One region of the Pseudonocardia sp. GCM10023141 genome, then DNA from elsewhere that is predicted to be linked to it. Evidence: riboswitches for the same ligand, from Rfam matches in the RefSeq annotation. Region 1 holds a riboswitch; each other region holds the start of a gene.
The links. Region 1 has a riboswitch for S-adenosylmethionine ahead of ACFPFQ_RS37615 (putative leader peptide). Riboswitches for the same ligand answer to the same signal wherever they lie in the genome.

Region 1 (5,631 bases):
AGGGCGCGGATCGATCGGGTACGGGTGCCGGACATGGTTCTCCTGCTCGGGGTGTGAACGGGGTGGGCAAGCGGTGGGGGTGCGGTGCGCGCGGCGGTCAGAGGACCTTGCTGAGGAACTCCGCGGTCCGCGGGTGGTGCGGGTGGTCGAGCACCTGCGCGGGTGGGCCCTGCTCGAGGATGCGGCCCGCATCGAGGAAGACGACCTGGTCGGCGACCTCGCGGGCGAACCCGATCTCGTGGGTGACGACGATGAGGGTCGTTCCGGTGCTCGCGAGGTCCCTGATCACGGCCAGCACCTCACCGACGAGCTCGGGATCCAGCGCCGAGGTCGGCTCGTCGAACAGGATCACGCCGGGCCGCAGCGCGAGGGCCCGGGCGATCGCGACGCGTTGCTGCTGGCCGCCGGAGAGCTGGCGCGGGTAGGCGTCGGTCTTGTCGGCGAGCCCGACCCGGCTCAGCAGGGTGCGGGCGTGCGCGCGGGCCTCGGAGCGGGAGCTGCGGCCGGTGGCGACGGGGGCGGCGGCGACGTTGTCCAGCGCGCTGAGGTGGGGGAAGAGGTTGAAGCTCTGGAAGACGAACCCGATCCGGCTGCGCTGGGCGAGTATCGCCCGCTCGCTCAGCTCCTTGAGCCGCGTGCCGTGGTGGCGGACGCCGATCGGTTCGCCGTTGATGCTGACGTGGCCGCTGTCGAGCCTCTCGAGGTGGTTGATCGAGCGCAGCAGCGTCGACTTCCCCGATCCGGACGGGCCGAGTACCACCGTGACCTTGCCCGGTGCCACGGTCAGGTCCACCCCGGCGAGCACGTGGTGGGTGCCGAACCACTTGTGGGCGGAGTGCACCTGCACGGCAGCGGGGCGCACCCCGTCGAGCACCTCCCCGAGCACGGCCGTCCCCGTCCCCGTCCCGGCGGCCGTGTCTGATGTCGTGCTCGTCATCGGATCGCTCCTTCCCTGATGCGTGCCCGGAGCACGGTGGTGCCGGTGCGCAGCTTCTGCAGGGGTGTCGGGGGCAGGGTCCGCAGCGCGCCGCGGGAGTAGTGGCGCTCCACGTAGAACTGGATGATCGACACGATGCTGGTGAGGATCACGTACCAGACGGTGGCGACGACCAGCAGCGGCACGATGTCGCCGGAGTAGGTGGCGCCCATGCTCTGCACGGTGCCGAACAGGTCGAGCAGCGACACGTAGAACACCAGCGAGGTGCTCTTGATCAGCCCGATCAGCTGGTTGACGTAGGAGGGCACGATCGCGCGCAGCGCCTGGGGGAGCACGATCCGGCGGAACTGGTAACCGCGGGGGAGCCCGAGCGCAGCCGATGCCTCGTGCTGCCCCTGGTCGACCGAGAGGATTCCGGCGCGCACCACCTCTGCGGCGTAGGCGGCCTCGTTCAGGCTCAGGCCGATCACGGCGATGACCATGTCCGTGGCCAGCGTCGTCACGCCGAACGTCACGAACGCGGGTCCGAAGGGGATACCCAGGCTCAACGACTTGTAGAGGGCGCTGAAGTTGTAGAGGAACAGCAGCACGACGATCAGCGGGACCGAGCGGAACAGCCAGATGTAGATCCAGCTCACGGCCTGCAGGACGGGGCTGCGGGAGAGCCTGCCCAGGGCCAGCACGATGCCGCCCGCCAGGCCGAGCACGGCGCTGAACGCCGTGACCTGCAGCGTGATGACCAACCCGTCGAGGACGACCGGGCGCAGGAACCAGTACGCGAAGCGGTCCCACTGGTAGAAGGGGTTGGTGATCAGGCCGTGGACGATCTGGGCCAGCACCACGAGTACGACGACGGTGGCGATCCACCGGCCGGGGTGGCGCAGCGGGATCACGCGCGCAGCGGTGAGGTCCGGCTCGGGCCGGTCGTCGGTGTCGACCCGGTTCAGGCGGGGTGGCGGGGGTGGCGGATCGGACCGGGACACGGTGGATCGGCCGGAGGGAGGCACGCTGGAACTCCAGTGGACTCGGGGGGCGTCCGGGCAGCACGCATCGCAGCGGCGCGCTCGGTGAGGGGGACGTACGGAGTCCGCGCCGGTGCGGTCCGGCGCGGATCAGGAGATGGTCAACAGCGCGGGGTCAGTGCCCCGGGTGTGAGATCAGGAACGACAGAGCGCGCTGCTGACGCGCTGCAGGTCGATGTGGCGGCGGGCCGCTCCGGTGGCGCGGCCGTGGCATCGCCACTGCGCCAACCACGAAGTGGTGTCCATCGCCGCCACCGCCACCTGTTCTGCCCGCCGGGGGCATCGCGCTTACCGAACGTGCGTCGGTCCGGTCGTCACCTGGAGCACCCCACCGCGAGCGAGGGTTGCCGGCCAGCAAGCCAGGGCTTGTCGCTGACACTCATGACCTGTCGGAGTGGACGTTAAGTCGGCTGCGCGGGCGTTGTCAACGTGTCGGCTGCGACGCCGTCGGTCCCGGCCGTCGGCGCGGATCAGCGGACGTTGCGGCGCATCACGAAGGTGCGCAGCTCCTTGCCGGTGCCACCGCAACCGCCGCAGGTGCGCCAGTTCTTGCCGGTGAAGTCGCGGATGCGGGGGCTGCTGGCACAGGAGCTGCAGGCCGTCCACGGCCAGAGCTGCACCGTGGCGAGCCAGAGGAGCAGCCCGGCGAGCAGACCGAGCGTCCAGTTGGCCGTCCACGCACCGACGAGGATCAGGCCACCGCCGACGAACACCACGAACGGCCTCATGGCAGCACCCGTTTCTCTTGGGAGCCTCGAGCATCGGCGCGCCGTCGGCACGTGACACGAGTAGCCGGCTACCTCAATCGAGGTAGCCGGACGGGTGCGGCCGCGACATCGGTCACGGAGAGTGATCGCTCGGCACCGGTGTGACGTTCATAGCTCGCCACTCGGCCGATCCGCGGGTCGCCCGAGTGGCGAGCGGTCGGGGACCGGCGCTGCCAGCGGCTGCTGGAGGAGTACCTGCGTGCCGTGGCGGTCGTGGTGGATGAGCACGCAGGTGAACAGCTGCTGCATGAGGCGGATCCCCAGGCCGTGCCCGGTCGGCCGCGGCTCGGCCGCGGGAACGCGCCACTGCCCGTGGTCGCGCACCTCGATCCAGAGCGCCTCGGACTCGGTCCACAGTGTCACCTCGATGGTGCCGTGGCGCCCGGGTTCGTACGCGTGCGTCACGGAGTTCGTGACGGCCTCGGACACGGCGAGGACGATCTCGTCCCGCCGGTCCTGCGGGATGTTGCACAGGCAGCGCCGGAGGTGGCGGCGCAGCGGGGAGAGCTTGGTCGGGTGGGCCGGGATGGTGAGGTGGGAGAACTCGACGAGCTGGGACAACAATCCTCCAGCCTGGCTGGACACAACAGGGCCGGGTTCCCGCGGCGCCGGCCTGTCAAACCCGCTGGGCCGAACCTGATCGGCCGGATCTCAACTCTCGAGCGCCGCCGCGACGGTCGGGTGCAGCGGGAGGACCTGGTGCAGGTGCATGACCTCCCACGGCTGGGTGACGGCGACGTGGTCCGGCGGCGCCACGAGGCGCAGGTTCGTCGGCGCGTGCCGGGCGTCGGCGGCCCGGGTGGCCAGGTTGGCGAGCACGCCCAGCCCGCTGGAACCGAGGAACGAGACCGCGGACAGGTCGATGACGACGGTGGCGACGGCGGGCTGGTCGAAGGCGGCGTCGACGGTGCTCATCAGCTCGGGTGCGGTGTACAGGTCGAGCTCGCCGCGGACTGCCACCACCGTTGCCGAGCCGACGACGGTGGTGGTGAGTTCCAGTCCCGGGCGATCGGTCTGCGGGTCGTCGAGACCGGAGTGGGTATCGCGTCCTGTCATGGCGGGCACGCTATCGCGCTTTGCTCCGATCGGCCCAGTCCATGATCACGAACCATGATCACCGGCGCAGCAGGGCCTCCGGGATGTCCACCAACCGGCTCCGCAGGTACTCGCCCAGCCCCTTGGCCTGGGGATCCGGCCGCGTGGCCGAGGCCACCCCATCGCCCAGCAGGCCGACGACCACGATGTTGACCGCGCGCAGGTTCGGCAGCTCGTAGCGACGGATCGCCAGGTCCGCGGCCTCGGGAAGGAGCTCCCGGATGCGCTCGACGGTGAGGTACGCCCGCAGCCAGCGGTACTCCTCGTCGGTGCGGGTCCAGACTCCGATGTTGGCGTTGCCGCCCTTGTCACCGGACCGGGCGCCGGCCACCGTGCCCAGCGGGTGCCGCGTCGTGGGCCCCCTGACCGGGGTGTGGTCCGCCGCTGTCGGTGCGGCCGGTGCGGGGCCTGCCGGCGGGTGCGGGATCGTCTGCTGCGTGCCGTCGGGCAGCGTCACGCGGTGCTGGACCTCGGCGGCGGGCACCGTGGTGGGCCAGTAGACGCCGAAGGCGCTCTCCGCGGACGGCGGGGTGGTGGTGTGGAAGCCGGGGTAGCCGCCGAGCGCGAGCTCCATGGTGGTGTTGGAGAAGGCGCGGCCCACCTTGCGCGCGTCGGGATCCTTGACGGTGATGCGCAGGTGCGCGGTGGCCTGGTCGTTGACGGGCGCGTCGGCCCGGTCGAAGCGCAGCAGCCGCACGTCGGTCTCGGCGAAGCGCTCCTTGCCGCCGAGCAGCCCGAACAGCTGCTCCTCGGCCCACGCCGCCTTCTCCTCGATCGCGGTGCCGGTGAGCACGAGCGTCATGGTGTTGCGGAAACCGCCCTGGTAGTTCAGTGCCACCTTCAGCCGGTCGGTCGGCGCGCTCCCGCGGGTACCGCTGATCCGCACGCGGTCGGGCGCCTCCTGGTCCAGCCGCAGCGTGTCGAAGTGGGCGGTGGCGTCCGGGCCGAGGTAGGCGGGCTCCGCGATCTCGTAGAGCAGCTGGGCCGTGACGGTGCCGACCGAGACGAGCCCGCCGGTGCCGTCCGGCTTGGTGATCACGCTGGAGCCGTCGTCCGCGATCTCGGCGACGGGGAAGCCCGGGTAGCGCCGGTCGGTGATCTCCTCGAAGAACGCGTAGTTGCCGCCGGTGGCCTGCGGACCGCACTCGATGACGTGGCCCGCGGCCATCGCGCCGGCGATCCGGTCGACGTCCTCGCGCCCCCAGCCGTGCCACCACGCCGCGGGCCCGACGACGAGCGACGCGTCGGTGGTGCGGCCGGTGACGACGATGTCGGCGCCCGCCCCCAGCGCCTCCGTGATGCCCCAGCCGCCGAGGTAGGCGTTGGCGGTGACCGGCTCGACGCCGGCCTCGGCGAGCTTGCGACCGGTGTCGAGGTGCACGAGGTCGTGCCCGGCGGCCTGCAGCTCCGCGAGCCGTCCGACGAGGTCGTCACCGTCGACGTGGGCCACCTGCGGGGCCAGTCCGAGCCGCCCGGCGAGCAGCCCGATCTGCTCGGCCAGCCCGCCGGGGTTGAGCCCGCCCGCGTTGGCCACGATCTTGATCCCGCGGTCGAGGCAGGTGCCCAGCACCTGCTCGAGCTGGACGAGGAACGTCTTCGCGTAACCCGCGGACGGGTCCTTCTGCCGCGCCTTCCAGAGGATGAGCATGGTGAGCTCGGCGAGGTAGTCACCGGTGAGGACGTCGATGGTCTCCCCGGACACGTGGCCCTCGACCATCTCCCGCGCGGCGGCGAGGCGATCGCCGTAGAAGCCGGAGCAGTTGGCGATGCGGACCGGACGCCTGGTCATCGGCTGCTCCCGGCCGCTACG
Region 2 (5,631 bases), on a different contig from region 1:
CATCGAGGTCGTGGACCACGGCCGATGGCGCCAGCCGGTTGCGCAACCGCAGGTGGGCGGGCGGGGGATCCCGCTGATGAGCACCGTCTCGGAGTCGGTGCTCATCCACTACGACGAGCGCGGGAGCCGGGTGCTGCTGCGGTACAAGATCCCGGACCGGACCGAGGCGTAACCGCCGGTACGGTCTCGTCGTTGAGGGGCCGTGCGATCACGGACGTTGTGGGGAACGGTTGCCGGGTTGACGGCGTCCGTGGCTGTCGTGCTGGCGGCACTGGCGCCGGCCGCGAACGCCGAACCAGCCCGGCCGCTGCCGGTGCCGTACGGCGCCACGGCGCTGGCCACGGCCGAGCTGGGGCCCGACGTCGATCCACCGGGGTCCAACGACTGGACGTGTCGCCCCAGCGCCGAGCACCCGAACCCGGTGGTGCTGGTGCACGGGCTGCTGGCGTCCCGCAGCGTCAACTGGCAGACGATGTCGCCGCTGCTCGCGAACGCCGGCTACTGCGTGTTCGCCCTGACCTACGGCCGCGTCACCGAGGTGGCGCCACTGAGCCACGTCGGTGGCCTGCGGGCGATGGAGAGCAGTGCCGCGGAGCTGGGCGCGTTCGTCGACCGGGTCCGGGAGGCCACCGGCGCCGACAAGATCGACCTCGTCGGGCACTCCGAGGGCACCGTGATGCCGCAGTACTGGCTGCAGTTCCTCGGCGGCGCCGCTCAGGTCGACAAGTACGTGGCGGTCACCCCGCTCTACCGCGGCACCCTGGCCGACCCGCTGCCCGTGGCGCTGCTCGCCGACGGGCTGGGGATCCGGCCACCGCTCTCCGCGGCCGTCGCGGCGGCCTGCGCGTCGTGCCCGCAGTTCATCTCCGGATCGGACTACCTGGACCGGATGAACGCGCAGCCCGGCGGCGCCGCCGTCCCCGGCGTCACCTACACCACGGTCATGACGCGCTACGACGAGCTGGTGGTGCCCTACACCAGCGGGCGGCTCGACGCCCCGAACGCCACCAACGTCGTGGTGCAGGACGGCTGCGAGATCGACCTGTCCGACCACCTCTCGATCATCACGACGCCGCGCACCGGGCAGATCATCCTCAATGCCCTCGACCCGGCCCACGCCGTCAAGCCGCCCTGCGGCGTCTCGCTCCCCGCACTCGGCGGCTCCCCGGTCTCGAGCTGACGCACACCCTCAGGTGCTGACGCATACCGTCAACGGTGTGCGCCGGCCCCTGATGATGTGCGCCGGCCCCAGACGGTGGGTGCGAGCGAGACAGTGGGTGTGAGCGAGACAGTGGGTGTGAGCGCTGCGCGGCTCAGTGCCCGGCGGGACCGCAGGCGGGCCCGACCGGCAGACCCAGCGCGCCGATGCCCAGCGGGTCGATCGGGCGCGGGTCGGGCGTCGGTGCCCAGCGGCCGTCGATCGGTGCGTAGGTCCAGGACGCGCCGCGGGTGACGAGCGTGGTGAGCGCGTCGATGAGCCGGTCGATGTGCTCGGCGGTGGTACCGACACCGATGCTGACACGGACGGCCTCGCCCGAGTCCGGGTTGAGCGTGGCGAGCAGCGGGTGGGCGCAGAAGCGGCCGTCGCGCACGCCGATGCCGTGCTCGGCCGAGAGGTAGGCGGCCACGTAACCGGCGGGGCGGTCGGCCACCGTGAAGCTCTGCACGGCCACCTGGTCGGTGCTGTCGGCCCAGATCCGCAGCGTCTCGACACCGGGGATGGCGGCCAGCCCCGTGCGCAGCCGCTCCAGCAGCGCCCGCTCGTGCTCGAGCGCCGCCTCGGCGAGCACCGGTGCCAGCGTGCGGCAGGCCTGCGCGAGCGCGGCCGCGCCCAGCACGTTGGGCGTGCCGGCCTCGTGGCGGTGCGGGGCCGGTGCCCACTCGACGCCGTCGCGGGTGACCTCCTGCACCGCGCCGCCGCCTGCGAGGTAGGCGGGCGCGGCGTCGAGCCAGTCGCGGCGGCCGATCAGCGCGCCGGCACCGTAGGGCGCGTACAGCTTGTGGCCAGAGAGGGCGAGGTAGTCGACGCCGGTGGCGGCGAGGTCGATGCAGCGGTGCGGCGCGAGCTGCGCGGCGTCCACCACGACCCGGGCGCCCGCAGCGTGCGCGATCGCCACGATGCGATCGACCGGCAGCACCTCACCGGTGACGTTGGACGCCCCGGTGATCGCGAGCAGCGCGGTGGGGGTGGAGCGCAACGCGGAGTCGAGCTCGGCCAACGTCTGCTCGACGGTGGCCGCGGCGCGGACGACGCGGTGGGCGCGACGGCGCCACGGCAGCAGGTTGGCGTGGTGCTCGATGTCGAGGCAGAGCACCTGGCCGGAGTGCGGCACGCAGCCGGCCAGCAGGTTCAACGCGTCGGTGGTGTTGCGGGTGAACACCACGACGTCGTCGGAGCGGGCACCCACGAACGCGCCGACGGCCGCGCGCGCCGACTCCAGCACGGCGGTGCTCACCTGCGAGGCGTAGCCGGCGCCGCGGTGCACGCTCGAGTAGTACGGCAGCAGCGTGGTGATGTGGGCGGCCACGTCCTCCAGCGCCGGCGCGCTCGCGGCGAGGTCGAGGTTGGCGTAGGTGATCGTCTCGCCGGTGACCAGTGGCACCCGCAGGTCGGCCCCGACGACGCGGGGCAGTTCGGTGCAGGTACGGGCGAGGGTGGGCGTCGACATAGCAGTCTCCTGGCCAGGGGACCCCGCTCGTGTGGAGTCCGCGCTTGCCCCTGCGCACTGCGCGCAACGGCCTGGTCGTCACCCGGAGCACCCCACCGCGGAGGAGGGTTGCCGACCAGCAAGCCGGGGCTATGCGCTGGCACTCATGACCTGAAGAGAAGGTAACACGGGAGGGTGGGGCGGCCGCAAGATCGGCGTGGAGGTGACGGCGGCCACAGCCCTGCCGGCCTGCCTGTCGAGTCGGCCTGCCGGCCTGCCTGTCTGCCGGGTCAGCCGAAGCGCTCCTGCAGCCAGCCGGTCAGCAGCGCCAGCACCTCGGGCGCGATGGTCGTCGCGATGGCCGCGTACTCCGTGACCGCCCCGGTCGTCGCCGGCTGCATCAGGTGGTTGACGCCTGCGACGGTGCGCACGGTGGCGTCGGGGTTGCCGGCCAGCAGTGCTCGCATCGCCGGTTCGCTCTGCGCGGGTGGTACCTGCACGTCGAGCTCCCCGAAGACGGCCAGCACCGGAACGGTCAGTGCGGCCAACGCGGGTGCGGGGTCGTACGCGACGAACGCGCGGAACGCGGGGGAGACCGGGATCATCTCCTCGATCCGGTCTGCGGCCGGCCGGTCCTCGGGTGGCATGCCGGTGAACTGCTCGGTGATGCGCTCGCGTGCCAGCGCGCGGGCGCCGTCCAGGTCCTGGGCCACCAGCAGCCGGCACAGCTCCTGGATGAACTCCACCTGCTGCTCCACGGCGTCGGCGGCGAGCCCGGCCTGCTCGGCGACGAGGCGGTTCTGGAGCACGAGCACCTCGGCGCCCGGAGCGGCCGGACCGGCGAGCGCCACCACGAACGCCACGGCGCCACCGGCTCGCCCTGCGGCGAGCGGGGCCAGGTAGCCGCCCTCGCTGTGCCCGCAGAGCCCGATCCGCGCCGGGTCGATGTCGGGGCGTGCGGCCAGGTGGGAGATCCCGGCCAGCGGGTCGAGTGCCAGCTCGTCGTAGCTGCACTGCGCCTTGGTGCCGCCGGACCCGCCGACGCCACGGTCGTCGACCCGCAGCACCGCGAACCCGGCTCGCGTCAGCGCGTCGGCGAGCACGAGGAACGGCTTGTGCCCGGCGATCGACTCGTCGCGGTCGTGCGCGCCGCTCCCGGTGATCAGGACGACGGCCGGGTGCGGGCCACCGGTCGGCGGGACGGTCAGCGTGCCAGCCAGCGTCACCGGCCCGCTCGCGAACGTCACCTGCTCGCTCCAGTACGGGAACGGCGGCTGCGGCTCCTGCGGTCGACCCGCCGCCGCCACCGTGCCGCGGACCAGCGTGAACGGGAAGCCCCGACCGCCCTGGTTGTACTCCCCGGCGATGGCGTCGTCGATCAGCGTGCCCGTGAACCGGGCCCCACCCGGGATCGACGGCACGGCGAAGCGCACCCTCGTGCCCTCCACGACGACGTCGGCCAGCGGCAGTCCCTGCAGCCCCTGCGCGGGCACCGCTGCGGTGCCGCCGGCCGCGGTGAAGGTGATGCCGACGGCCAGCTCCGCCCCCGGCGTCCGGATGGTGCCGTGCCAGTCACCGGTGAGGTCGGTCATCGGGGGGCGGGCTCCCCGACGATCCGGGCGACGACGTCGTGCGCGCCGTGGTCGGACCGCAGCTGCGTCTTGAGCACCTTGCCGCTCGGGTTGCGCGGCAGCGCCTCGACGATGGCGACCTCACGCGGGCGCTTGTAGGCCGCGAGGTGCTCGCGACAGAACGCGTCGATCTCCGCGGCCGTGGGCGGGTCGGCCGGGTCCCGCGGTGCGATCACCGCGAGCGGGGACTCGCCCCACTTCGGGTCGGGCACCCCGATGAGGGCGACCTCGGCCACCTTCGGGTGCGCGGCGAGCACGTTCTCCACCTCGGCGCAGTAGATGTTCTCCCCGCCGGAGATGATCATGTCCTTCTTGCGGTCGACGACGAAGAAGTAGCCGTCCTCGTCCTCGCGGACCAGGTCGCCGGAGTGGAACCAGCCACCCCGGAACGCCTCCGCGGTCTCGGCGGGCTTGTTCCAGTACCCGTCCATCACGAGCGGGCCGCGGTAGACGATCTCGCCGACGTCACCCTGCGCCACGTCGTTCATGTCGTCGTCGACGACCCGGACCTCGACGTTGAGCATCGGCGTGCCGATGGAGCCGATCTTGCGGATCGAGTCCTCGCCGCGCAGCACGCACGTGACGGGGCTGCACTCGGTCTGCCCGAACGCGGTGATGATGTCGCCCTGCGGGAACGTGTCGATCATCGTGCGCAGCAGCGTGGTGGACGCGGGCGCCGCACCCCACGAGAGCTGCTTCAGCGCGGAGAGGTCGCGGTCCTTGATGCCGGGCACGGCGCAGATGGCTGCCCATTGCGCGGGCACGAAGAAGCAGCCCGAGACGCGCTCGCGCTCGAGCAGGTCGACCATCGCGGCCGGATCGAAACCTCCCGACGGCGTCATCACCGTGGCACCCGCGACGACCATGTTGAGGTAGAAGCCCGCGACACCGGCGATGTGGAACATCGGTGCACCGGAGAGCCCCACGCGCTCGTTGCCGCTGTCGCCGAGGTGGATGATGTTGCTGTAGGAGTGCAGCAGCAGGTTGCGGTGGGTGAGCACGGCACCCTTGGGGCGCCCGGTGGTGCCCGAGGTGTACATGATGAACGCGGGGTCCGTGTCCGGCACCGCGGGAGCAGGCACGGTGCCGTCGGCAGCGGCGAGCAGGTCGTCGTAGCCGTCGCCGATCGACACGAGCGCCGCCACCTCGGGCACCATGGCCTGCGCGGCCGCCGCGAGCGGTGCCAGCGCGTCGTCGGTGACGAGCACGACCGATCCGCTGTCGGACAGGACGTAGGCGACCTCCGACGCCACCATCCGGAAGTTCACCGGCACGCAGATCGCGCCGAGGCGCAGTGTCGCGGCCATCGCCTCGACCAGCGGCACGCTGTTGAGCCCCAGCACCGCCACGCG
Region 3 (5,631 bases), on a different contig from region 1:
GCCGGGCGCAGTGTGGACCTGCGGCTGCTCCCGGCCGCGCTCGCGGTCTGGGCCGTGATGCTGCTCGGGTTGGGTATCGGCCCGCTCGCCGGCACGGCGATCGCCCTCGCCACCGGGGCCGTCGCAGTCGCTGCTCGCACCCGACGCTGGGCGCCGGGTGTGCTCGCGGTGGCCGGGTGCGCGGCCGCGGCCGGGCTGGTGATCGCGGCCCACACGCTGGCCGTCGCGCAGCATCCCTTGGTCGCTCCCGCCGAGCACGGCGCCGCAGCCACCCTCGACATCGTGATCAGTGACGATCCCCGGCCGATCAGGGGTGCCGCGTACGGCTCGAGGCCGAGCGGTCCCGCGCAGGTCGTCGTGGCAGCCGCGCTGGTGGCGGCCGCCACCGGCCCCGAGCGGTGGTCCTCGGGCGGCCGCGTGTTGCTCGTGGCGCCCGTCGAGGGCTGGCGCGATCTCATCCCCGGGCAGCACGCCCGCGCCGAGGGCCTGCTGGCCCCGGCCGGACGGTCCGATCTGACGGTCGCCGTGCTGCGGGTCCGGGGCCCGCCGCAGCAGGTGACGGCGCCACCGTGGTGGCAGGAGGCGGCCGGCGGTCTGCGGGCAGGGCTGCGGGAGGCGTCGCGCGCCGTCCTCGCCCCCGCGGAGGCCGGGCTGCTCCCGGGGTTGGCCGTCGGCGACACATCGGGTCTCGACGCCGAGCTGGAGTCGGACTTCCGGGCCAGCGGCCTCACCCACCTCGTCGCGGTGAGCGGGGCCAACCTCGCGATACTGAGCGGGGCCGTGCTCGGGCTGCTGCGGCTGCTACGGGCCGATCCCCGGCTGTCGGCCGCGGTGAGCGCGGCGAGCATCGTGGGGTTCGTGGTGCTCGCCCGGCCGTCGCCGAGCGTGGTGCGCGCTGCGGTGATGGGGGCGGTGGTGCTGCTCGCGCTCGCCATGGGGCGCGGTCGGTCCGCACTGCCCGCGCTGGCCGCGGCCGTCATCGTCTTGCTGTTGGCCGATCCGGCACTCGCGCTCGACCCCGGTTTCGCGCTGTCCGTGCTGGCCACCGGGGCTCTGGTGGTGCTCGCGCCCGCGTGGGCGCTCGCGCTGCGCAGGCGCCGGGTGCCCGGCTGGATGGCCGAGGCGGTGGCCGTGCCCGCCGCGGCGTTCGTGGTCACGGCTCCGGTCATCGCCGGGCTGAGCGGGCTCGTCAGCCCGATCGCGGTGCTCGCCAACCTGCTGGCCGTACCGGCGGTGGCACCGGCCACCGTGCTGGGCGTCCTCGCCGCGCTGGTGTCGCCGATCAGCACGCCGCTGGCACACGCGTGCACGTGGGCGGCCGGGCCCGCTGTCGGCTGGCTGGTGATGATCGCCGATCGGTCGGCCGGGGTGTCCGGGGCCGCCGTTCCGTGGCCGGAGGGTGTGCTGGGGGCTGCGCTGCTGGTCGTCGTGCTGGTGCTGCTGTGGTGGTGGGGCCGCTCGCCGCGGCGGCGGGCCCTGCTGCTGGCCGTGCTGCTGGGGCTCGCGCTGGTGCTGGTGCCCACCCGCGTCGCACCACCGGGCTGGCCGCCCACCGGCTGGAGCGTCGTGGCCTGCGACGTCGGACAGGGGGATGCGCTGGTGCTGGCCACCGCCCGTCCGGGCTGGGTGGTGCTCGTCGACGCCGGTCCCGACGCCGGCCTCATCGACGGCTGCCTGCGCAGGCTGGGCGTCCAGGGCATCGCACTCGCGGTGATCAGCCACCTGCACGCCGACCACATCGGCGGGCTCGCGGGCGCGCTGCGCGGCCGCCCCGTCGGCGGGGTCGCGCTGGGTCCGGTCCACGAGCCGGCGTGGGCGTTGCGGGAGGTCGCCGACATCGCGGCGCAGGCGCAGGCACCGCTCGTGGAGCTCACCGCCGGCAAGCGGCTGGACTGGCCCGGTCTCGCCCTCGACGTCATCGGTCCGACGCACCCCGCCGCGGTCGTCGACCCCGACGACGGCACTGCCGTCAACGACAGCTCACTGGTGCTGCGGGCCACCACGGCCACCGGCAGCGTGCTGCTGCCCGGCGATGCCGAGCTGGCGGCGCAGGCCGACCTGCTGGCCGCCCACACCGACCTGCGCGCCGAGGTCCTCAAGATGCCGCACCACGGCAGCCGCTACACCGCTCCCGCGTTCCTCAACGCCGTGGCACCACGCGCCGTGCTGGTCAGCGTCGGTGCCGGCAACCCCTACGGCCACCCCAACGTCGCGCTGCTCACCGTGCTGGCCGACGCCGGAGCTGCCGTGCGGCGCACCGACCAGGCCGGCGACGTCGCCGTCGTCACAGTGGCAGGCGACGCCGATCACGACGGGCGTCCCGATCTCGCCGTCGTCAGCAGGGGCGATCCGGTCCGGGCTCGCCGATCCGGCCCGCGGGCGGCAGGGCGGCGGATCGGGCGAGCGGCGCGGGCTCCGCCCCGGCGATGATCCGGCGCGTCGGCGACGAACGAGCTGGTGAGCTCGCTCGCCACCGCCGCGTGCGACCTGGCCGGGTGCGTGCGTCCGCTACCGGCCTTCGAGCGCCTCGCGCACGGCCTTGCTGGTGGAGGGCACGGTGGCCGTCGGGCCGATCTGGCCGGCCACGGCGTCGAGCGTCTTGAGGCCGTCGCCGGTGATCAGCAGCACGGTCTCGGCGTCGGGGTCGAGCCGGCCGGACTCCACGAGCTTCTTGGTGGTGGCCACGGTGACACCACCGGCGGTCTCGGCGAAGACACCCTCGGTCTGGGCCAGCAGCCGGATGCCGGCCACGACCTCCTCGTCGGAGACGTGCTCGACGGCCCCGCCGGTGCGGCGCACGGTGTCGAGCACGTACGGGCCGTCGGCCGGGTTGCCGATCGCGAGCGAGCGCGCGATGGTGTCGGGCCGCACGGGCTGGATCACGTCGTGGCCCTCCGCGAACGCCTTCGCGACGGGGGAGCAGCCGGTGGCCTGGGCGCCGAAGATCCGATAGGGCGTGGCCTCGACGAGCCCGAGCTTGCCGAGCTCGGTGAAGCCCTTGTCGACCTTGGTCAGCTGCGAGCCGGACGCCACCGGGATGACGACCTGCTGGGGGAGCCGCCAACCCAGCTGCTCGGCCACCTCGTACCCGAGCGTCTTGGAGCCCTCGGCGTAGTAGGGCCGCACGTTGACGTTGACGAACGCCCAGTCCTCGTGCTCGGCCGCCAGCTCGGTGGCCAGGCGGTTGACGTCGTCGTAGTTGCCGTCGACGGCCAGCAGGGTGCCGCCGTAGACGGCGGTGGTGAGCACCTTCGCCTGCTCGAGCGACTTCGGGATGAGCACCACCGAGTCCCAGCCGGCGCGGGCCGCGGCGGCGGCGACGGCGTTGGCCAGGTTGCCGGTGGACGGGCAGCACAGCACGGTGAAGCCCAGCTCGCGGGCAGCGGCCAGTGCCACGGCCACCACACGGTCCTTGAAGGAGTGCGTGGGGTTGCCGGTGTCGTCCTTGACCCACAGGTTCTTGATGCCCAGCGCGGCGCCGAGCCGGTCGGCCTTGATCAGCCGCGTCAGGCCGGGCTCGGTGTTGGGGTGGTCCTGGACGCCGGGCGGCACGGGCAGCAGCTGCCGGTAGCGCCAGATGTTCTTCGGGCCGGCCTCGATGGACTCGCGGGTGACGTCCCCGAACTCGTAGGCCACCTCGAGGGGGCCGAAGCACTGGGGGCACGCGAACTCGGCGGCGAGGGGGATCTGGTGACCGCACTCGCGACAGGACAGCGCGACGGCCGGACCGAGATCGAGGGACGTGGACGTCGAGACGTCAGAAAGCAGAGTCATTGAAGAACTCCTCATCTTTCCCGCACCATGCGGGCCGGAGTTGGCACCGTGATCGAGCGCGTTGACACGCGCGTCGCCGGTTGCCGGGGCTTCAACGGGCCGTTCCCTCTGCCCCTCTGGATGAGCCATATTCAGTTGGCCGCCGGCGCACGGGCCCGCGGATGACCATCACCGTACGCCACGGAGGGCCGCGTCCCCAACCGTCGTCCAGGATCTGGGAGCCCCGTCACCCCACGCGGTCCGCCCCGGACGTTCGGTTGTCGGTGTCGTGCGCGAGCATGGACGCCATGACCGCAGCTCCGCTCCAGCTCGTTCTCGGTGAGGAGGAGCTGCTCGTCGAGCGTGCCGTCGACGAGGTGGTGGCGCAGGCCCGAGCCGATGATCCGAGCGCCGACGTCCGCCGCTACCGCGCCACCGAGCTCTCGCCCTACGAGCTGGCCGACAGCCTGTCACCGTCGCTGTTCGCCGAGGCCAGGGTCATCGTCCTGCAGGCGGCGCACGAGGTGAACAAGGATCTCGCCACGGCCATCCTCGCGCAGGCTGCCGACCCGGCCGACGGCATCGTGCTCGTCGTGGTGCACGCCGGTGGAGCCCGCAACAAGGCGCTCGCCGACGCGCTGCGCAAGCAGGGAGCGGTCGTCACGATCTGCAACAAGATCACCCGCGCCGAGGAGCGTTCCGACTTCGTCCGCGCCGAGGTCCGCCGCGCCGGCGGCAAGATCGCGCCGGCAGCGGTGCCGGTGCTGATCGAGGCCGTCGGCTCCGATCTGCGGGAGCTGGCCGCGGCCACCGGGCAGCTGGTGGCCGACACCGGTGGCACGATCGACGAGAAGGCGGTGCGCCGCTACCACCGCGGCCGGGCCGAGACCACCGGGTTCGCCGTGGCCGACAAGGTGGTGGCGGGGGATCGGGCCGGCGCGCTCGAGGCGCTGCGCTGGGCGCAGGTGCTCGGGGTGCCCGCGGTGCTGGTCGCCGACGCGCTGGCCGACGCCATGCGCACGCTGGCCAAGGTCGGCGCGGCCGGCCGGGGCGATCCCAACCAGCTCGCCGGCCCGCTCGGGATGCCACCGTGGAAGATCCGCAAGGCCCAGCAGCAGGTGCGCAGCTGGCGCCCCGATTCGCTCGCGGTGGCGTTCGCCGCGGCGGCCGAGGTCAACGCCGACGTCAAGGGCGCCGCGGCCGATCCCGAGTACGCGCTGGAGCGTGCGGTCGAGCGGATGTGCACGGCGCGCGAGTCCCGCTGAGCGGCGCCTTCCCGCACAGCCCAGTCCTGCACAGCACAACGACGCCGCACCCTGGGAAAGGGGGCGACGCCGTCGGGTGAAGTACGTGAGGCGATCAGGCAGCGGTGGAAGCCGCGTGCACCTTCTTGGCCATGTTCGACTTCAGGTTGGCCGCCTGGTTCTTGTGGATGACGCCCTTGGAGGCCGCCTTGTCGAGCGCCTTGCTGGCAGCGCGCTGCAGGGTGCTGGCGGTCTCCACGTCACCGGCCTCGGAGGCCTCGCGGAACTTGCGCACAGCGGTACGCACCGAGGAGCGCACCGACTTGTTGCGCTGGCGACGCTTCTCGTTGGTCTTGACCCGCTTGATCTGGGACTTGATGTTGGCCACGCGTTTTGCCTCGAGTTCTTCTGCCGCTGGTCTGGTCATGGCTCCGGCGGCGGATGGATCGTGCGAGCACGCCGGGCGCTCGGCTGTCCATGCTACAGCGCTGCTCCGCGGGCCCGACATCACCCCGACGCGGGCAGCGGGAGCAGGCTGGCGAACGCTGCCAGCGCGCTCACGCCCGCCGCGGCGATGGCCCATCCGAACGTACCCGTGGCGTCGATGATCAGCCCGGCCAGTGGCGCGCCCAGG
Region 4 (5,631 bases), on a different contig from region 1:
AGGATGCTCGCAACCCGCGCGAGGAGTGCAGCTGTGACCGACGAACCGCCGCCCGTCATCTGGGCGCGCCTCTCCAGTCAGGGACGTGGGCCGGCGCGCACGCTCGACCACGAGGGCATCACCACGGCCGCGATCGCACTGGCCGACGAGGACGGGGTCGACGCGATCTCGATGCGCAAGATCGCGGGACGGCTGGACAGCAGCCCGATGGCGCTCTACCGGCACGTCGGCAACAAGGACGACCTGACCGAGCTGATGTACGACGCCGTGCTGGGCGAGCTGGACCTGACCGGGATCCCGTCCGGGAGCTGGCGAGACGACGTCGCGCGGCTGGCCGGGCAGATGCGACGGCTCCATCACGCCCACCCCTGGATCGCCCGGTTCGGGCACCGGCCGTCGCTGGGGCCCCATGCCCGACGGTTCCGCGAGGCCGGTCTGGCCTGCGTGGACGGGCTCGGCCTCGGCATCAACGCGATGATGGATCTGCTCTCCACCGCCATGACGTTCACCCGTGGCTTCGTCCAGCAGGAGCTGGGGGAGGTCGAAGCGCAGCGGCGCAGCGGCCTCGACTTCGCGGGCTACCAGCGCCAGGCCGGGCCCTACATCATGCAACTGCTCAAGGACGGCCGGGCCCCCTACCTGCAGCGGCTGATCGTGGAAGCCGATGACGCTCCCGATCCGGACGTGGTGTTCGAACGTCGCCTGGCGATGGTGCTGGACGGGCTGGCGGTCAGGATCGCCGCTCGGGCTGACGTGGACACCGCCGGGCTCGGCTGATCCTCGGGGATCCGGGAGGCTCAGTCCCTCGCTGCCGGTGTCGATCGGTCGGGCGGTGGTGGGTCGTCGGGGGACTCGAGTTCGGTGATGCGGGCTCGCACCGAGCTGAGCTCGTCCTGCAGGCCCACGATCCGGGCGGCGGCATCGAGGGTCATCCCTTCGTCGAAGGGCTGTCGCACCCGGGTGGCCAGTTCGAGCTGGCGTCGTGAGTAGCGGCGGTGCCCGCCACCGGCAGACCGCACCCGTTCTCGCACAGCGCCTGTGCGCACAGTTCGACCGCCCGGGTCGGCACGTCATCATCGACCTCGGCGGCGTGACGTTCCTGGGCAGCAGCGCTCTGCAGGCGTTCATGGAGGCGCATGAGCGCGCTCGCGCCCACGACGGTGTCCTGCACATCGCCTGCGGAGGCCGACGGCATCTCCTGCGCCCGTTCACGATCACCGGCCTGGACCGGGTGCTGAGCGTGAGCGTGGAACCGGCCGATGCGCTGGCGGCCGCCCCCCGGCGTTGATCCGACCCGACCGCGTGTGACCGATCGCGATGCGGGGTAGGACGTCGATATGGCAAGGGCATTGCGGCTGCGACCACGTCGATCCGGCGGTGCCGGGGTTGACGCGGCGGCGGGGCGGGCGTGGCTGGAGCTTCGCCGACGCCGAGCAGACGACGAGGAGGGGACGTTCGGGCTGGCGACGATGCGCCGCGAGCACGTGCGCCTGCACCGCGGCGCCGTGGAGTTCTCCTACCCGGCGAAGGGAGGGTGATGCGGCTGCTCACGCTGCGGGACAAGCCGCTGCACCGGGCCTGCAACTCCCTGCTGCGGCGCAAGGGCGGGGGCGACGACCTGCTGGCGTACAAGGTCGGGAGGCAGTGGGTCGACGTGCGGGCCGAGCACCTCAACGAGCAGTTCGACGACGCCACGCGGGGCACCGTCGAGCGTGCCGTGGTGCGGCTGCTGGGCGGTGGCTGAGCGGCCGACCCCTTCCATCCTGCTGCTCAGGTTGGACCGACAGCCGCGGAGTCATGTCGCGACGCGTTCGCCTGCCGGGACCCGGACGCCCACGAACCGGTTGTGGCGGCGCAGCCGGAAGCCCAGTGACTCGTACAGCCGGATGGCGTTGGTGTTCATGGCGGCTGCGTGCAGGAACGGGGTCTCGCCGCGGGCGCGGATGCCGGCAGCGACGGCGTGGACGAGGCGGGTGGCCAGCCCCTGGCCGCGGAAGTCGGCATCGGTGCACACGGCGCTGATCTCGGTGAACCCCGGCGGGTGCAGGCGCTCGCCTGCCATCGCGATGAGGCGGCCGCCGCGGCGGATCCCGAGGTAGGTCCCCATCTCGATGGTGCGGGGTGCGAACGGTCCGGGTCGAGCGCGCTCGACCAGCGCGAGCATCTCGGGAACGTCGGCGTCCCCGAGGGGGACGGCCTCGGCGTCGGGTGCGGCCGCCACGCCGTCGTCGACGAGCTGCACTCCGGCGCCGTCGGAGACGACCTCCCAGCCGGCAGGCGGGGGTGTGCGCAGACCGGAGAGGGGCGCGACGGCACCGGGGCCGATGAGGTCGGCGAGGTCGCGCCACGCCGTGTCGTCGGGTTCGGCGGGCAGGGTGACGAACACCGAGACGTCGGGTCGGTAGCGCACGGCGAGGCCGTGGCTCACGGCGAGGTGGGCGTGCGGGCCCAGCAGGGACGCGCGCGCGGGATTGTCGAGAACATGCCACTCGCTCACAGCTGAAGATCCTTGTCAGGGTGTCCGCGCGCAGGAGTCACCCTGCAGCGGCGGGGCGGGAGGAGGCGGGCGGGCCGCCGGGTTCCGGGTCAGGATCGACAGGAACCGGGAGGGGAGCCGAGCCCGTCGAGCCAGCGGCGTGCCACGAGCACGCGTGCGGGACCGGGCATCTCTCGACCTTCCAACGGGATCGACGCAACGGGATCGACGCACGGGATCGATGTCGACTCCCGCACCCTAACCGGCCCCGACGGGGCAGGGGGAGGGTGAGTCCCGGCACAGGGGACCGCACACAGCGGCCGGACACAGGGTCTGGTCATGTCAGCCGGTGCGCAAGGCGCGATGATGGCAAATTGGCCGCCATTCGCTTTGTTCTCGAGCGATTCCGGCTGTCCCGGCGGGATCCGTCCGACGTCCCTTTCGCCCGCCTGAGTGGTCGCGTGCAGTTTCGCGCGCCTGCTCGTCGATGTCCTGGAGCCACCATGTCCGACGATTCCCGCAGGTGTCGCCGGTCTCCGCACCGCACTGATCCCGGTTCGTTCACCGCGTCGAACGCCGGCCGACAAATGTCCGACGTGCTGACTCCGGTTCGCCCACCCTTCGGAAACATTGACACTTCCCGCTGACGGCCGCCTAGGCTCAGGAGTCCATCCAGAGCGGCCGAGAGACCTGGCTCGTCGACGCCGCAGCAACCACGCCGTGCCACGGTGGGGTGCTCATGCCGGGACCGATGGGAGGCGTCATGCCCCACTCAGCTGTGTCCCACTCAGGTGTGCCCAAGCCGGGCCGTCGATGTCCGGCGCGCAAGCACCGCGACGTCGTCGACTGCGTGGTCATCGGCGGGGGAGTGGTCGGGGCGGCCGCGGCGTGGCAGCTCGCGCGTCGCGGCCAGGACGTGGTCCTGGTCGAACAGTTCGACGCCGGGCACACGCGGGGCGCGTCGCACGGTTCGTCGAGGATCTACCGGCAGACCTATGCGTCGACGCCCTACGTGGAGCTCGCCGGTGAGGCGCTGCGGCTGTGGCGCGAGCTGGAGACGGAGACGGGTGCCTCGGTGCTGCAGATGACCGGTGGCATCGACCACGGTGATCAGGAGCTCGTCGCGGAACTGGCGCTCTCGCTGGCCCGGCACGGCATCGACCACCGGTGGCTGGGCAGCGACGAGGCGATGGCCCGGTGGCCCGGCATGGTGTTCGACGGTCCGGTGCTCTACCAGTCGGATCGGTCGGGACGGATCAACGCCGACCAGGCTGTTGCGGCGCTGACGGCGGCGGCGGTCGGGCGCGGTGCCGACGTCCGGCACCGCACCCGGGTCAGCGCGGTCACCGTCTGCGGCCCCGACCTCGTCGAGGTGGAGACCTCCGCAGGCTCCGTCCGTGCGCGACGTGCCGTGGTCGCGGTGGGGGCGTGGACGGAAGCGCTGGTCGGCGGCCTCGTCGAGCTGCCGCCGCTGCGGGTGACGCAGGAGCAACCGGCGCACTTCCCAGTGCTCGGGGCCGGCCCCTGCACGCCGTTGCGCCACGTCGGGTGGCCGACGTTCATCCACCACGCCGGTCCGGAGCAGGGATGGCCCAGTGGGGTCTACGGGCTGGCGACCGAGGAGGGATGCGTGAAGGTCGGGTTCCACGGGGTGGGGCCGCTCTGTCACCCGGATCGGCGGTCGTTCGAGCCGCAACCGGCGCAGCTGCGCCGCTTGCAGGACTACGTCGCCACGTTCCTGCCAGGGCTGGACCACCAGCGGCCCGAGCCGATCAGCTGCACCTACACGTCCACTCCGGACGCGAACTTCGTGCTCCGCAGCCAGGGCCCGGTCGCGGTGGGTGCCGGCTTCTCCGGGCACGGCTTCAAGTTCGCTCCGGCGCTGGGGCGGGTCCTCGCGGACCTGTCGGCGGGCGTCATCGACGAGCAGCCGCTGGTGCCCACCGGCTGACGGCCGCGCCTCGGTCGGCCCAGCGGGGTGCCGCCTCGCCCGCGGCCGCGAAGCGCGCGGCCCAGATCCCGTCGAGCTCGGCGGTCGTCGCGTCGTCGAGGACGACCTCGTCGACGGCGACGTTCTCGGCCAGGTGCACGGCGCTGCCGGTGCCGGGGATGAGGAGCGTGTTCGGTGCGTGCCGCAGGAGCCACGCGAGCCCGACCTGCGAGGGCGTCACCCCGAGCCGCGCAGCGGCGGCCACCACCTCGGGCTGCTCGGTCACCTTCGGCATGCCGGCGAACCGGGAGCCGAGCGGGAAGAACGGCACCCAGGCGATCCCCTCCGCGGTGCAGAGCTCGAGCATGTCCTCGAACTGCCGCGCGACGAGGCCGTAGGCGTTCTGGACGCACGCGATGCCGGCCGGCAGCGCTCTGCGCAGCGTGCCGATCCCGACAGCGCTGAGCCCGATCGCGCCGATGAGCCCCTCGTCGCGCAGGGCCGTCAGCGCGGCGAGCTGGTCGTCGAGATCGATGAGCTGGTCGCCTTCGGCGCGGATCCCGGGCCCGACGTCGAGGCGCCGGAGGTTCACGATGTCGATGCGATCGCGGCGGAGCGAGCGGAGGTTGTCCTCGACGGCGGTGCGGAGCTCGGCCGGCCGCTGTGCCGGGCGCAGGGGCAGCGGACCGCCGGGGTCCCTCACCGCGCCGACCTTGCTCACCACGACGACGCCGTCCGCCGGCCGGACGGCACTCGCGATGATCGCGTTGGCGGTGCTGTCGCCGTAGAAGTCCGCGGTGTCGATGTGGTCCACGCCGAGATCGATGGCCCGTCGCAGCAGCCGTTCGCCTGCGGGCAGGTCGCCCGCGTACTGCTCGAGTGCCATCGCTCCGTAGCCGATGCGCGCGACGGTGTGGTCGCCGAGGCCGATCGCGCCGCCGGGGCGGCGGCGGGGAAGTGTGGTGGTGTCGCTCATGTTCGTGCTCCTACCGGGCCGAAGGCGGAGATCTCACCGCCTGCGGCCGACTATACGGAGGAGCCTCCATTTTGTCGCGCCCGGGCGTCGGCCAGCCACGGATAGCGCCCGGTGTCGGAGCCCGCGTAGTCGGGGTCGAGGTAGATGAAGCAGCGCTGGATGAGGAAGTCGCGGATCTCGAACACGTCGCACCAGCGACCGGCGCCCCACTCGGGCACCCCGGCGCGCCACGGGCCGTCCTGGTGCTCG

Region 2: it holds a riboswitch for S-adenosylmethionine, as region 1 does, so the genes downstream of both, ACFPFQ_RS13700 (aminotransferase class V-fold PLP-dependent enzyme) here and ACFPFQ_RS37615 (putative leader peptide) in region 1, are expected to answer to the same signal.
Region 3: it holds a riboswitch for S-adenosylmethionine, as region 1 does, so the genes downstream of both, thrC (threonine synthase) here and ACFPFQ_RS37615 (putative leader peptide) in region 1, are expected to answer to the same signal.
Region 4: it holds a riboswitch for S-adenosylmethionine, as region 1 does, so the genes downstream of both, ACFPFQ_RS05475 (FAD-dependent oxidoreductase) here and ACFPFQ_RS37615 (putative leader peptide) in region 1, are expected to answer to the same signal.

What each region holds. Positions count from the first base shown of each region.
Region 1 is NZ_JBHSIR010000066.1:69,343-74,973, reverse strand. Features, by position in the region: gene ACFPFQ_RS37630 (transporter substrate-binding domain-containing protein) at 1-35, opposite strand, end outside; gene ACFPFQ_RS37625 (amino acid ABC transporter ATP-binding protein) at 98-937, opposite strand; gene ACFPFQ_RS37620 (amino acid ABC transporter permease) at 934-1,920, opposite strand; gene ACFPFQ_RS37615 (putative leader peptide) at 2,095-2,205, opposite strand; SAM riboswitch class IV at 2,239-2,346, opposite strand; gene ACFPFQ_RS37610 (hypothetical protein) at 2,430-2,687, opposite strand; gene ACFPFQ_RS37605 (ATP-binding protein) at 2,835-3,287, opposite strand; gene ACFPFQ_RS37600 (STAS domain-containing protein) at 3,378-3,782, opposite strand; gene ACFPFQ_RS37595 (acyclic terpene utilization AtuA family protein) at 3,841-5,610, opposite strand; gene ACFPFQ_RS37590 (TIGR03084 family metal-binding protein) at 5,607-5,631, opposite strand, start outside.
Region 2 is NZ_JBHSIR010000025.1:66,187-71,817, forward strand. Features, by position in the region: gene ACFPFQ_RS13690 (ATP-binding protein) at 1-172, shown strand, start outside; gene ACFPFQ_RS13695 (esterase/lipase family protein) at 239-1,180, shown strand; gene ACFPFQ_RS13700 (aminotransferase class V-fold PLP-dependent enzyme) at 1,314-2,669, opposite strand; SAM riboswitch class IV at 2,705-2,820, opposite strand; gene ACFPFQ_RS13705 (alpha/beta hydrolase family protein) at 2,939-4,240, opposite strand; gene ACFPFQ_RS13710 (long-chain-fatty-acid--CoA ligase) at 4,237-5,631, opposite strand, start outside.
Region 3 is NZ_JBHSIR010000006.1:173,079-178,709, reverse strand. Features, by position in the region: gene ACFPFQ_RS01845 (ComEC/Rec2 family competence protein) at 1-2,430, shown strand, start outside; gene thrC (threonine synthase) at 2,509-3,774, opposite strand; SAM riboswitch class I at 3,783-3,901, opposite strand; gene holA (DNA polymerase III subunit delta) at 4,053-5,018, shown strand; gene rpsT (30S ribosomal protein S20) at 5,113-5,385, opposite strand; gene ACFPFQ_RS01825 (MFS transporter) at 5,505-5,631, opposite strand, start outside.
Region 4 is NZ_JBHSIR010000009.1:112,382-118,012, reverse strand. Features, by position in the region: gene ACFPFQ_RS05505 (TetR/AcrR family transcriptional regulator) at 34-777, shown strand; gene ACFPFQ_RS05500 (hypothetical protein) at 798-932, opposite strand; gene ACFPFQ_RS05495 (STAS domain-containing protein) at 983-1,288, shown strand; gene ACFPFQ_RS05490 (hypothetical protein) at 1,338-1,538, shown strand; gene ACFPFQ_RS05485 (hypothetical protein) at 1,538-1,744, shown strand; gene ACFPFQ_RS05480 (GNAT family N-acetyltransferase) at 1,796-2,497, opposite strand; SAM riboswitch class I at 3,142-3,234, shown strand; gene ACFPFQ_RS05475 (FAD-dependent oxidoreductase) at 3,240-4,427, shown strand; gene ACFPFQ_RS05470 (aldo/keto reductase) at 4,393-5,382, opposite strand; gene ACFPFQ_RS05465 (nuclear transport factor 2 family protein) at 5,433-5,631, opposite strand, start outside.